DNA from 3 places in the Kitasatospora sp. NPDC094019 genome. Region 1 is predicted to be linked to each of the others. Evidence: riboswitches for the same ligand, from Rfam matches in the RefSeq annotation. Region 1 holds a riboswitch; each other region holds the start of a gene.
What was found. A riboswitch is a leader RNA that binds a small molecule or an ion and turns the genes downstream of it on or off. The one in region 1 is predicted to bind S-adenosylmethionine.

Region 1 (3,264 bases):
GCTGCGGTTCCCGGCCTGGCTGGTGCTGGGCCTGTGGTTCACGCTCCAGTGGTGGTCGGTGCACTCCGCCGGACCCGGGGTGGCGTACCTGGTGCACGTGATCGGCTTCATGACCGGCTTCCTCTACGCGTGCGCCCTGGCCGAGCGCCGCCCCCGCCGCCCCCGCCCCCGCGACGGTGCGACCGACGCCCGCTACCCTGGCGGCACCTCACAAAGGAGTACGCCACCGTGATCACCGCCATCGTCCTGATCAAGACCAGCGTCGACCGCATCCCGGAGATCGCCGAGGCGATCGCCGCCATCGAGGGCGTCAGCGAGGTCTACTCGGTGACCGGCGGCTACGACCTGGTCGCGATGGTGCGGGTGCGCCGCCACGACGACCTCGCCGACGTGATCCCCGGTCGGCTGAACAAGGTCCCGGGCGTGGCCCACACCGAGACCCAGATCGCCTTCCGCACCTACTCCCAGCACGACCTGGAGGCCGCGTTCGCGATCGGCCTGGAGGAATAGGGAGGAAGGGGTAGCCGCGGAGCGGCCACTCCCGACGGGGCCTCAGCCCTCCCGGCGGGTGTCCGCGACGCAGCGGCCGCCCTCGTTCCGGTAGCTCCACGCCGCGCCGTCCTTGACCAGCTCCCGGACGGCGGTGAGGAACCGGTCCACGTGCTCGTCCGGCGTGCCGGCGCCGAAGCTCACCCGGATCGCGTTCAGGCTGCGCTCGCCCGGCAGCGACGGCTCCGGCGCGCCGCACTCCGAGGGCGCGGCCTCCTCGTCGCCGAGCAGGGTGCGCACCAGCGGGTGGGCGCAGAACAGGCCGTCCCGCACCCCGATGCCGTACTCGGCGGACAGCGCGGCCGAGAAGTGCGAGCTGTTCCAGCCCCGGACCACGAAGGACAGCACGCCCACCCGCTCCGAGTCGGCACCGAACAGGTTCAGCACCCTGACCTCGGGGATCTCCGCCAGACCGGCCTTCAGCCGGGCCACCAGCGCCCGCTCGCGGGCCTCCAGGGCGTCGAACCCCGCCTCGGTGAGCGCCCGGCAGGCCGCCGCGATCGCGTACACGCCGATGACGTTCGGGGAGCCGGCCTCGTGCCGGGCCGGGCCGGTGTGCCACTGCACGGCCACCGAGCCGTCGGTCTCGCGGGCCACCGTACGGGTGGCGCCGCCGCCGGCCAGGTACGGCTCGGCCTCGTCCAGCCAGTCGGACCGGCCGGCCAGCACCCCGGAGCCGAACGGCGCGTACAGCTTGTGACCGGAGAAGGCGATCCAGTCGACGTCCAGCTCGCGCACCGAGACCCGGTGGTGCGGGGCCAGCTGCGCGGCGTCCAGCACCACCCGGGCGCCGTGGCGGTGGGCGGTCCTGGTCAGTTCGGCGACCGGCCAGAGCTCGCCGGTGACGTTCGACGCGCCGGTGACGCAGAGCAGCTTCGGGCCCTCGGGCGCCTCGGCGAGCGCGGCCTCGAAGGCGGCGACGGCCTCGGCGTGCGAGCGCGGGGCGCGCAGACAGGTGACGGTCAGGCCGGCGTGCGCCCAGGGCAGCAGCGAGGCGTGGTGCTCGGTCTCGAAGGCGAACACCCGGGTCCCGGCCGGGACGGCGCCGGCCAGCAGGTTGAGCGAGTCGGTGGTGGCGCGGGTGAAGACCACCTGGTCGTCCTCGCGCAGGTCCAGGAACTCGGCGACGGTGCGGCGGCTCTGCTCGAACAGGTCGGTGGAGAGCTGGGACAGGTAGCCGGCGCCGCGGTGCACGCTGCCGTAGTAGGGGGCGTAGGCGGCGACCTCGTCCCAGACCCGCTGCAGCGCCGGGGCGCTGGCGGCGTAGTCGAGCGCCGCGTAGGCGACCTTGTCGCCGTTGGCGAGCGGGACCTCGACGTCGTGGCCGAGGACGGCGAGGGGGGTACCGAGGTCGATGGCGAGGTCGGTGGCGAGAGACATGGGGATGCACTCCGTCTACGGGTCAGGGACCCCGGGAGTGCGTGATGATCCGGGTGTCCGCGCTTGCCACGCGGACGGCTCGCCGCACGGCCCGGTCCTCACCCAGGGCACCCCGCCACGGAAGGAGGGTTGCCGGACAGCAAGCTGGGGCTTGTCGCTGTCACTCATGACCTGGCCAAGACTGTAGATCGGGTGCGTCCCCCGGTCAAACAGGGGTCCACATCCCGGACACCGGTCGGGGCCCACCGGGAGGATTCCCGGTGGGCCCCAACTGCCGTGTCATGCCCGGGCGGTGGCCTCGGACCAGTGCTTCAGCAGATCCCGCGCGGCACCCGAGTCGATCGCCGTCGCGGTACGCCGCATGGCCGCCCCGAGCTGCTCCGCGAGCGGCGCGTCGGTGAGGTCCAGCGCCACCAGCGCGGCCGCCGAGTTGAGCAGCACCGCGTCGCGGACCGGGCCGTGCTCCCCGGCGAGGACCCGGCGCGCGACCTCCGCGTTGTACGCCGGGTCCGCGCCGCGCAGCGCCTCGATGCCGACCGGCTCGATGCCGACCTCGCGCGGGTCGAAGGAGGTCTCGGTGACGGCGCCGTCGCGGACCACCCACACCCGCGAGGTGGTGCTGATCGTCAGCTCGTCCAGCCCGTCGTCGCCCCGGAAGACCAGCGCGGTGGCACCGCGCCGGGCGAGCACCCCGGCGATCAGCCCCGCCAGGCGGGTGTCGAAGCAGCCGATCGCGTGCGCCGTCACCCGGGCCGGGTTGGTCAGCGGCCCCAGGATGTTGAAGGCGGTGGGCACCCCGAGGTCGCGCCGCGCGGGCGCGGCGTGCCGCATCGACGGGTGGAAGGTCGCGGCGAAGCAGAAGGTGAGCCCGACCTCCTCGGCGATCTCGGCGACCCGGCGCGGCCGGAGGTCCAGGCTGATGCCCAGCTTCTCCAGCACGTCCGAGGAGCCGCTGGACGAGGACGCGGCCCGGTTGCCGTGCTTGACCACCTTGGCGCCGGCCGCGGCCGCGACGATCGCCGACATGGTCGAGATGTTGACGGTCCTGGCCCGGTCACCACCGGTGCCGACGATGTCCACCGCCGGGCCGGGGATGTCCAGCGGCTCGGCGTGCGCGTACATCGAGTCGACCAGTCCGGAGATCTCGTCGACCGTCTCGCCCTTGGCCCGCAGCGCCACCATGAACCCGGCCACCTGCACCGGGGTGGCCTCGCCGCTCATGATCCGGTCCATCGCCCACGCCGTGGCCGAGCGGTCGAGGTCCTCCCGCCTCAGCAGCGCCGACAGGATGTCCGGCCAGGAGCGGACCACCTGCGCGGGGTCGCTACCACCGTT
Region 2 (3,264 bases), on a different contig from region 1:
GGTTCGGCAGTGCCGTCGGCACCGCCGTCCGCACCGCCGTCCGCACCGCCGTCAGTCCAGTACTGCCACAGGTACTGCTGTCAGCACTGCCAGAGGAACGCCGCGCCGGCGCAGGGGGAGCAGGTGAAGGCGTAGGCCCGGCCACTGCCGAAGTTCATGGCGGTGACGGGATCGGGCCCCTCCTGGAGCTGGACGGCGAGCCGCATCGGCTCGGCACAGGCCGGGCAGTCCGGTGTCTCGTCGTTCTGGAGCCAGGCCGGGGCGCCGTTGAGCTGGCCGAGCACGTGGGTGCGGGGGCGGCCGGTCCGGTCCGCCCAGGCGGCGCGGGCGCGGTCGAAGTCCGGTGCGTCCGCGAGGAACTGGGCCTCGGCGGCGCGGGTGGCGCCGAGGAGCAGGAGATCCTCGTCGTCCTCGTCGTCCTCGTCGCCGAAGTCGTCCTCGTCCTCGTCGGGGTCGGCGTCCTCACGGCCCTCGGGGTCGGACCGCACCGGAAGGGGGATCGGCACCAGCGCGTCGGCCGCGAGGACCAGCGCGACGTTGGCACCCGAACGGGCGTCCCAGTCCCGGCACTCTCCCGGACGGTTCTGGCAGGCGAACAGAACCAGCACCCGGTCCTGGGGACCCGGACCTCCGGTCACGGCGGCGCCGGACCCGTCCAGCACGATCTGCGCGAGGAACCGCATCGGGCCGCCGCAATCGGCACAGGTCGGCCAGGCGGTGCCGGGCGGGGCGAGCGGCACGCCGCCGGTGCGCGTGACCGTCGCATCGTCCGCGACCGGGCCGCCCTCGGTGATCAGGGTCGTCATACGGCCCGACTGTAGGACACCGCGGCGACACCGCCCGGCCGCGGTCGGGGGACGGGGGCTTGGCAGGCGGGCGGGGGAGTCTTGTATCGTTCTTCGCGAATCATCCAGAGGGGTGGAGGGACCGGCCCTACGAAGCCCCGGCAGCTCCCCGTTCGACCCGGCGTCCGAAGTACGCGCCGTGCCGTCCGGGATCAGTGCCAACTCCGGCCTGTCGCCAATGTGGCGCGGGAAAGATGAGGAGACACGGTGCTCTCTGTGCTGTCCTTCCGCCGGGCGCTTCCCGTCCCGGACCTTTCGCGTACCCGTCTCGTGCCCGGCGCAGGCAATCGGCCCACTTGCTCGGCCCGCCCTCGCTGACCACCCCCCCCGCTCCCCACGGGGGGCCTCCGCGAGCGCGCCCCGGGCGGCTCGCGGGATCTGAGACGGAGACATCCATGGACAACACGAGCGGCGTCGGCGTGCTCGACAAGGTCACCTCGATCCTCGGCACCCTGGAGGCCGGACCGACCACCCTGGCCGGCCTCGTCGCGGTGACCGGCCTGGCCCGGCCCACGGCGCACCGGCTCGCCGTCGCACTCGAACAGCACCGGCTGGTCGCCCGTGACGTGGAGGGCCGCTTCATCCTCGGCCCCCGGCTCGGTGAACTCTCGGCCGCCGCCGGGGAGGACCGGCTGCTGGCCGCCGCCGGCCCGGTCCTCGCCCGGCTGCGCGACGTCAGCGGGGAGAGCGCCCAGCTCTACCGTCGGCAGGGCGGTGTCCGGATCTGCGTGGCCGCCGCCGAGCGCCTCTCCGGGCTGCGCGACACCGTTCCGGTGGGAGTCACCCTCCCGATGAAGGTCGGCGCCGCCGCCCAGGTCCTGCTGGCCTGGGAGGAGCCCGAGCGGCTCCACCGCGGCCTCCAGGGCGCCAGCTTCACCGCGACCGCGCTGAGCGGCGTCCGGCGCCGTGGCTGGGCCCAGTCGATCGGGGAACGCGAGCTCGGGGTCGCGTCCGTCTCCGCCCCGGTCCGGGGGCCGGCGAACCGGGTCGTGGCCGCCGTGGCCGTCTCCGGCCCGATCGAGCGGTTGACCCGCCACCCCGGCGCCCTTCTCTCGCAGACGGTCGTCGAAGCGGCCGACCGTCTCACCGAGGCCCTCCGCCTCACCTGACGGGCCCGGTCGCGGGGGCCGCCCCCCGCGACCGGCGGCCGGGCGAGTCAGCGCAGGCTGTCGAGGTCGATGCTGTCCGCCATCACGCGGTAGCCGAGCGGCCCGGGGTGGAGGTGGTCGCCGGCGTGGAGGCCGTCCGGGATCGCGCCGGTGCCCTCGGGATCGACGGCGCGGTCGAAGTCGGCCACCGCGTCGTACGCGCCGGAGGTACGGATCCACTCGTTGAGGTCGCGGCGCAGCCGGTCGGCGCCCGCGGTCCAGAACGGCGCGCCGCCGAAGGGCATCAGGGTGGCTCCGACGGCCTTGACGCCCCGGGCGTGGGCGGCCCGGATCAGGGCGCGGTGGGCGTTGATCAGCCGCTGGAGCGTCACGGGCGGGTCGTCGCGGTCCACGCCGCAGATCTGGTCGCCGCCGCGGAGGATGTCGTTCATGCCGTGGGAGACGATGACGGTGCCCACGTTCGGTCGGTCCAGCACATCGCGCCGGAAGCGGCTCAGCGCGCTGTCCCCGGCGCAGGCGGAATCGGCGAGCATCTTGTTCGAGCCGATGCCGGCGTTGAGGACGGGGCGCGGTCGGCCGGCGGCGACGAGCCGCTCGGCGAGGAGGTCTGGATAGCGGTCGTCGCCGTCGACGGTGGCGCCGAACCCGTCGGTGGTGGACTCGCCGAACGCCACCACCGCCCTGCCCACGGGCCGCCCGCCGGTGACCTCGACCCCGCCGAGGTAGTACCAGGAGCCGTACCCGGGGCGGACGGCATCGGTGAACGCCGCCGCATCGGTGTCCCCGCGGTGGTCGCCGTCGGCCCGGTAGGTCGTGGTCATGGACAGCTGGTGGTAGGTGGCCGGGCCGGTCGCGCCGTCGAACCAGAGCGTCAGCGCCACCCGGTCGCGGGCCGCCACCGGCAGCGGCACCGGATCGCTGAGGACCTCTCCGCCCGCGGGGACGACGACGGAGTCCCGGTGCCCGAAGCGCAAGGGCAGTACTGTCCCCGGGACGACGGCCGCCCCGTCGGCGGCGCGGCCGACAGTGGCCCCGCTCAGCCGCAGTGGTGTCGTCCCGTAGAGATTGGACAGCCGGAACCGGAGGGCCTTGCCACCGGTGCCCAGTCGCACCACCTGCCGTACCGACTGGTGGTCGAAGCCCCGCACGGCCCAGGTCTCGAACCACGGCGCCGAGGAGGGCCGCATCATCGGCGCGGACCAGGCGGCCGACCAGCGCTGGGGATACGCCGAGGAAGTGTCCCCGGTGGCCGATGCGGCGGCCGGCGCGGGGAGGGAGGTGGCGGTGACGGAGAGGGCGGCGGTCAGCGC
Region 3 (3,264 bases), on a different contig from region 1:
CGCCGTCGGGCCGGCCTGACCCAGGCCCAGCTCGGCGCCGAGATCGGCTACGACCACACCGCCGTCAGCAAACTGGAGCACGGCACCCGACGCACCAGCCCCCGGGTCGCCGACCGCCTCGACGACCTCCTCCACGCCGGCGGCGAACTGCGGGCCGCCTGCCGCCTCGCCGAGGAGGGACCGGCCCCGGCCTCCGTTCCCGTCCTCGTACCCGCTGTCGCCGTGCTCGGGGCGCCCCCGGTGCCCGTCCCCGGGGACTGGACCCGCCCCCCGCTGCCCGGCCCGCCGGTCGCCGCCCTGGCCCCTGTCCTGCCCGCCGGCCTCGCCGCCCACCTGCCCGACCGCCTCCCCGACTACGGGCTGCTCTGCCCCCTCCACGACGCGGCCGGCTGCGCCGTCCCCGCCGCGCCCGAACTGGCTGCCCTGCACACCGCGTTCCGCGCCGCCGACCCCGACACGACCGCCCCGCTCGACCCCGACACCGCCCACGCCCTGGCCGGCCTGCTCGCCGCCCACCTGCGGGCCGGCGACAGCCCCGCCGCTCCCGGCACCGCGGCCGTCGAGGACACCCTGCGGGTCGTCCTGCGCCGTCTGGCCGCCCACCCGGCCGGACCCGACCGTCGCCCGCTGGCCCGGCTCGCCGGCGAGTACGCCCACGCCGCGGGCGCCCTGCGGATGCAGGACGGCCGCAACGCCACCGCGATGGCCTGCTTCACCCGCGCCCTCGGCTGGGCCGAACTCGCCGGGGACCACGCCACCCAGGTCGCCGCCCTCAGTGACATGAGCTTCCTCGCCCGCCTCGACGGCGATCCGGACGCCGCGCTCGGCTACGCCCGCGAGATCTCCCGGGTGGCCCCGGCCCGGCACTGGGCCGGAGCCATGGGCCAGATCGCCCAGGCCCGCGCCCACGCCCTCACCGGCGACGTCCGCGCCACCGTCCGCCACCTCGGCCGCTCCCGGCTCCACCTCGACCACATCGGGGTCCACGACGAGTCCGACGCCGCCTGGCTCTCCATCGCCTCGATGCGGCTGCGGGTCGAGGCCGGCGCGGCCGCCGCCCTGCGCGACGCGGCCGCCGCCGTCGAGGACCCCCGGCTGGCCCGCCGGGCCGTCGACGCCGCCGAGACCGCGCTCGCGCTGCTCGCGCCCGACCAACTGCCCTCCGCCCGTCTGCTGTTCACCGTCCGGGTGGCCGACTGCCACCTGCTCGCCCAGGACCCGAGGGCGGCCGCCGACCTGCTGGGTCCGGTGCTCGCGGCGGCCGGCGGCGGGGTGGACGGGCTGCCGCCGCTGGTCCGGCGCGAACTCGCCGGGCTGCGCCGCCGCCTGGCCGGGCACGGCCTGGCCGGCTGAGGGGGCCGGGCGGGCCGAGCGGGGTCGAGCGGTGTCGAGCGTGCTGGGCGGGCCGAGCGGGCCGAGCACGTGGGCCGCGGCGCGCCCCGGCGCACTGTGGCGGGTGTGTTGCGCGCCCGTTGCGCCCCGTGCTGAACCGGCCGGTGGGCCGGATTCCGGGGCCCGGCCGATTGACGCGCTCGCCGGGCGCTTCCTAGACTCGGGGGCGGCGAAGAGTGTCAGCCCCAAGGCCCCGGCCGGCTGACCGGCAACCCCCACACTGCGGTGGGGTGCCCCGGGGATAAGCCAGGTGAGGGTCCGTCCGACCGACGGACCGTCACAAGCGCGGTCATGGGCCCGGGAGGGCGCGGGGGACGGAGAACGTCGTGGAACAGCGGGCAGGTGGACACCGCGCGGGTGCGTGGCCGTCGTCGCCCGTCGGTTCGCGTACGACGTCCGCCGCCCCGCTGCTCCGAGCCGACCTGCGACTGGTCGCCCGCCTCGACGTCGACCTGCTGCGGCGCGCCAGCTCCCTCTGTCGCTGAGCCGGTCGGCCGGCCGGGCGTCCCCGCCCGCCCCGGTCGGTCCCTCCGATTCCCTCGCCCACGAACCCGCGCGAGGAGGAGCGCCCAGCGGCCCGTCCTCCCGTGCGCCCTGCACCAGGAGAACGGATGTCCCCCCTTCCCGTGCCCCCGCCGCGTGATCCGTACGATCCGTACGGCCCGTCGAGAACCCCGCCCGCCGGCCGCGAGTCCGAGTACCGCCGGCTGCACCACGCCCTCGACCGCTGCGCCGCCGGCGCCGGGAGCGTGATCGTGCTGCACGGGTCCGTCGGCAGCGGGCGCAGCGACCTGCTCTACACCTTCACCGACACCGCCGCCGAGCGCGGCGTCCAGGTCCTGGTCGGCACCGGCTCGCCGCTCGAACGCGAGTTCCCGCTCGGCCTGGCCCGGCAACTCCTCCAGGGCGCCGACCTCGAACCCGAGGAGGCCGCCACCGCCGAGGCCCTGCTCGCCGAGGGCGCGGCCGCCGGCACCGACCCAGCCCCGTCCGACCGCCCCGCCGGGCGGCTCACCCAGCGCGTCCTGGAGGGCCTGTTCCGGCTGGTCCGCGGCCTGGCCGACCGCGCCCCCGTGCTGATCGCCGTCGACGACCGGCAGGACGCCGACCCGCAGTCGCTGGAGTTCCTGCTCTACCTGGTCCGCCGCACCCGGGGCACCGGCGTGCTCACCGTGCTCAGCTCGCGCGAGACCATGACCCCCGCCAACCCGCTGTTCGAGGTCGAACTCGCCCGCCAACCGCACCACCAGCACATCCGGCTCGACCTGCTGACCACCGGACTCGTCGCCGAGGTGCTGCGCACCCGGCTCGGCGCCGCGGCCGCCGACCGGTACGCCGCCGAGGCGCACACCCTCACCGGCGGCAACCCGCTGCTGGTGCACAGCCTCGTCGGGGACCAGGAGCGCGCCGGCAGCCCCGGCACCCTCGTCGTCGGCGAGGGCTATCGGCGCGGCCTGATGCACTGCCTGCACCGGATCGACCCGCTCGCCCTGCACTACGCGCGCGGCGTCGCGGTGCTCGGCGCCGGGGCCACCCCCGAACTCCTCGCCGAACTGCTGCTGCTCGCCCCCGACGCGCTGCCCCGGGCGCTGTACCTGCTGGACGCGGCCGGGCTGTTCCGCGACGGCGGCTTCCGCCATCCCACCGCCGCCGGGGACCTGCTCGCCGCGATGCGGCCGCTCGAACTCGCCGCCCTGCACCAGCGGGCCGGCCGACTCCTGCGGGCCGCCGGCGCGGCGGCGGCCACCGTCGACGGGCACGCCCGGGTGGCCGAGGGACATCTGCGCAGCTCGCTCGGGCCGGCGGCCGCCCCCGGCTCCGGGGACCCCGGCGCGGTGCTGCCGGAGTTCGGCGGCGGCGCGTGGGAGACGC

Region 2: another riboswitch for S-adenosylmethionine. It lies ahead of ACIQ9P_RS37320 (IclR family transcriptional regulator); the one in region 1 lies ahead of ACIQ9P_RS02260 (aminotransferase class V-fold PLP-dependent enzyme).
Region 3: another riboswitch for S-adenosylmethionine. It lies ahead of ACIQ9P_RS32890 (AAA family ATPase); the one in region 1 lies ahead of ACIQ9P_RS02260 (aminotransferase class V-fold PLP-dependent enzyme).

The regions. Positions count from the first base shown of each region.
Region 1 is NZ_JBIWIF010000001.1:487,596-490,859, forward strand. Features, by position in the region: gene ACIQ9P_RS02250 (rhomboid family intramembrane serine protease) at 1-232, shown strand, start outside; gene ACIQ9P_RS02255 (Lrp/AsnC ligand binding domain-containing protein) at 229-510, shown strand; gene ACIQ9P_RS02260 (aminotransferase class V-fold PLP-dependent enzyme) at 553-1,929, opposite strand; SAM riboswitch class IV at 1,984-2,101, opposite strand; gene trpD (anthranilate phosphoribosyltransferase) at 2,209-3,264, opposite strand, start outside.
Region 2 is NZ_JBIWIF010000031.1:401-3,664, reverse strand. Features, by position in the region: gene ACIQ9P_RS37325 (DUF1963 domain-containing protein) at 81-806, opposite strand; SAM riboswitch class I at 904-1,046, shown strand; gene ACIQ9P_RS37320 (IclR family transcriptional regulator) at 1,241-1,954, shown strand; gene ACIQ9P_RS37315 (SGNH/GDSL hydrolase family protein) at 2,002-3,264, opposite strand, start outside.
Region 3 is NZ_JBIWIF010000020.1:142,210-145,473, forward strand. Features, by position in the region: gene ACIQ9P_RS32885 (helix-turn-helix domain-containing protein) at 1-1,353, shown strand, start outside; SAM riboswitch class IV at 1,561-1,684, shown strand; gene ACIQ9P_RS32890 (AAA family ATPase) at 2,004-3,264, shown strand, end outside.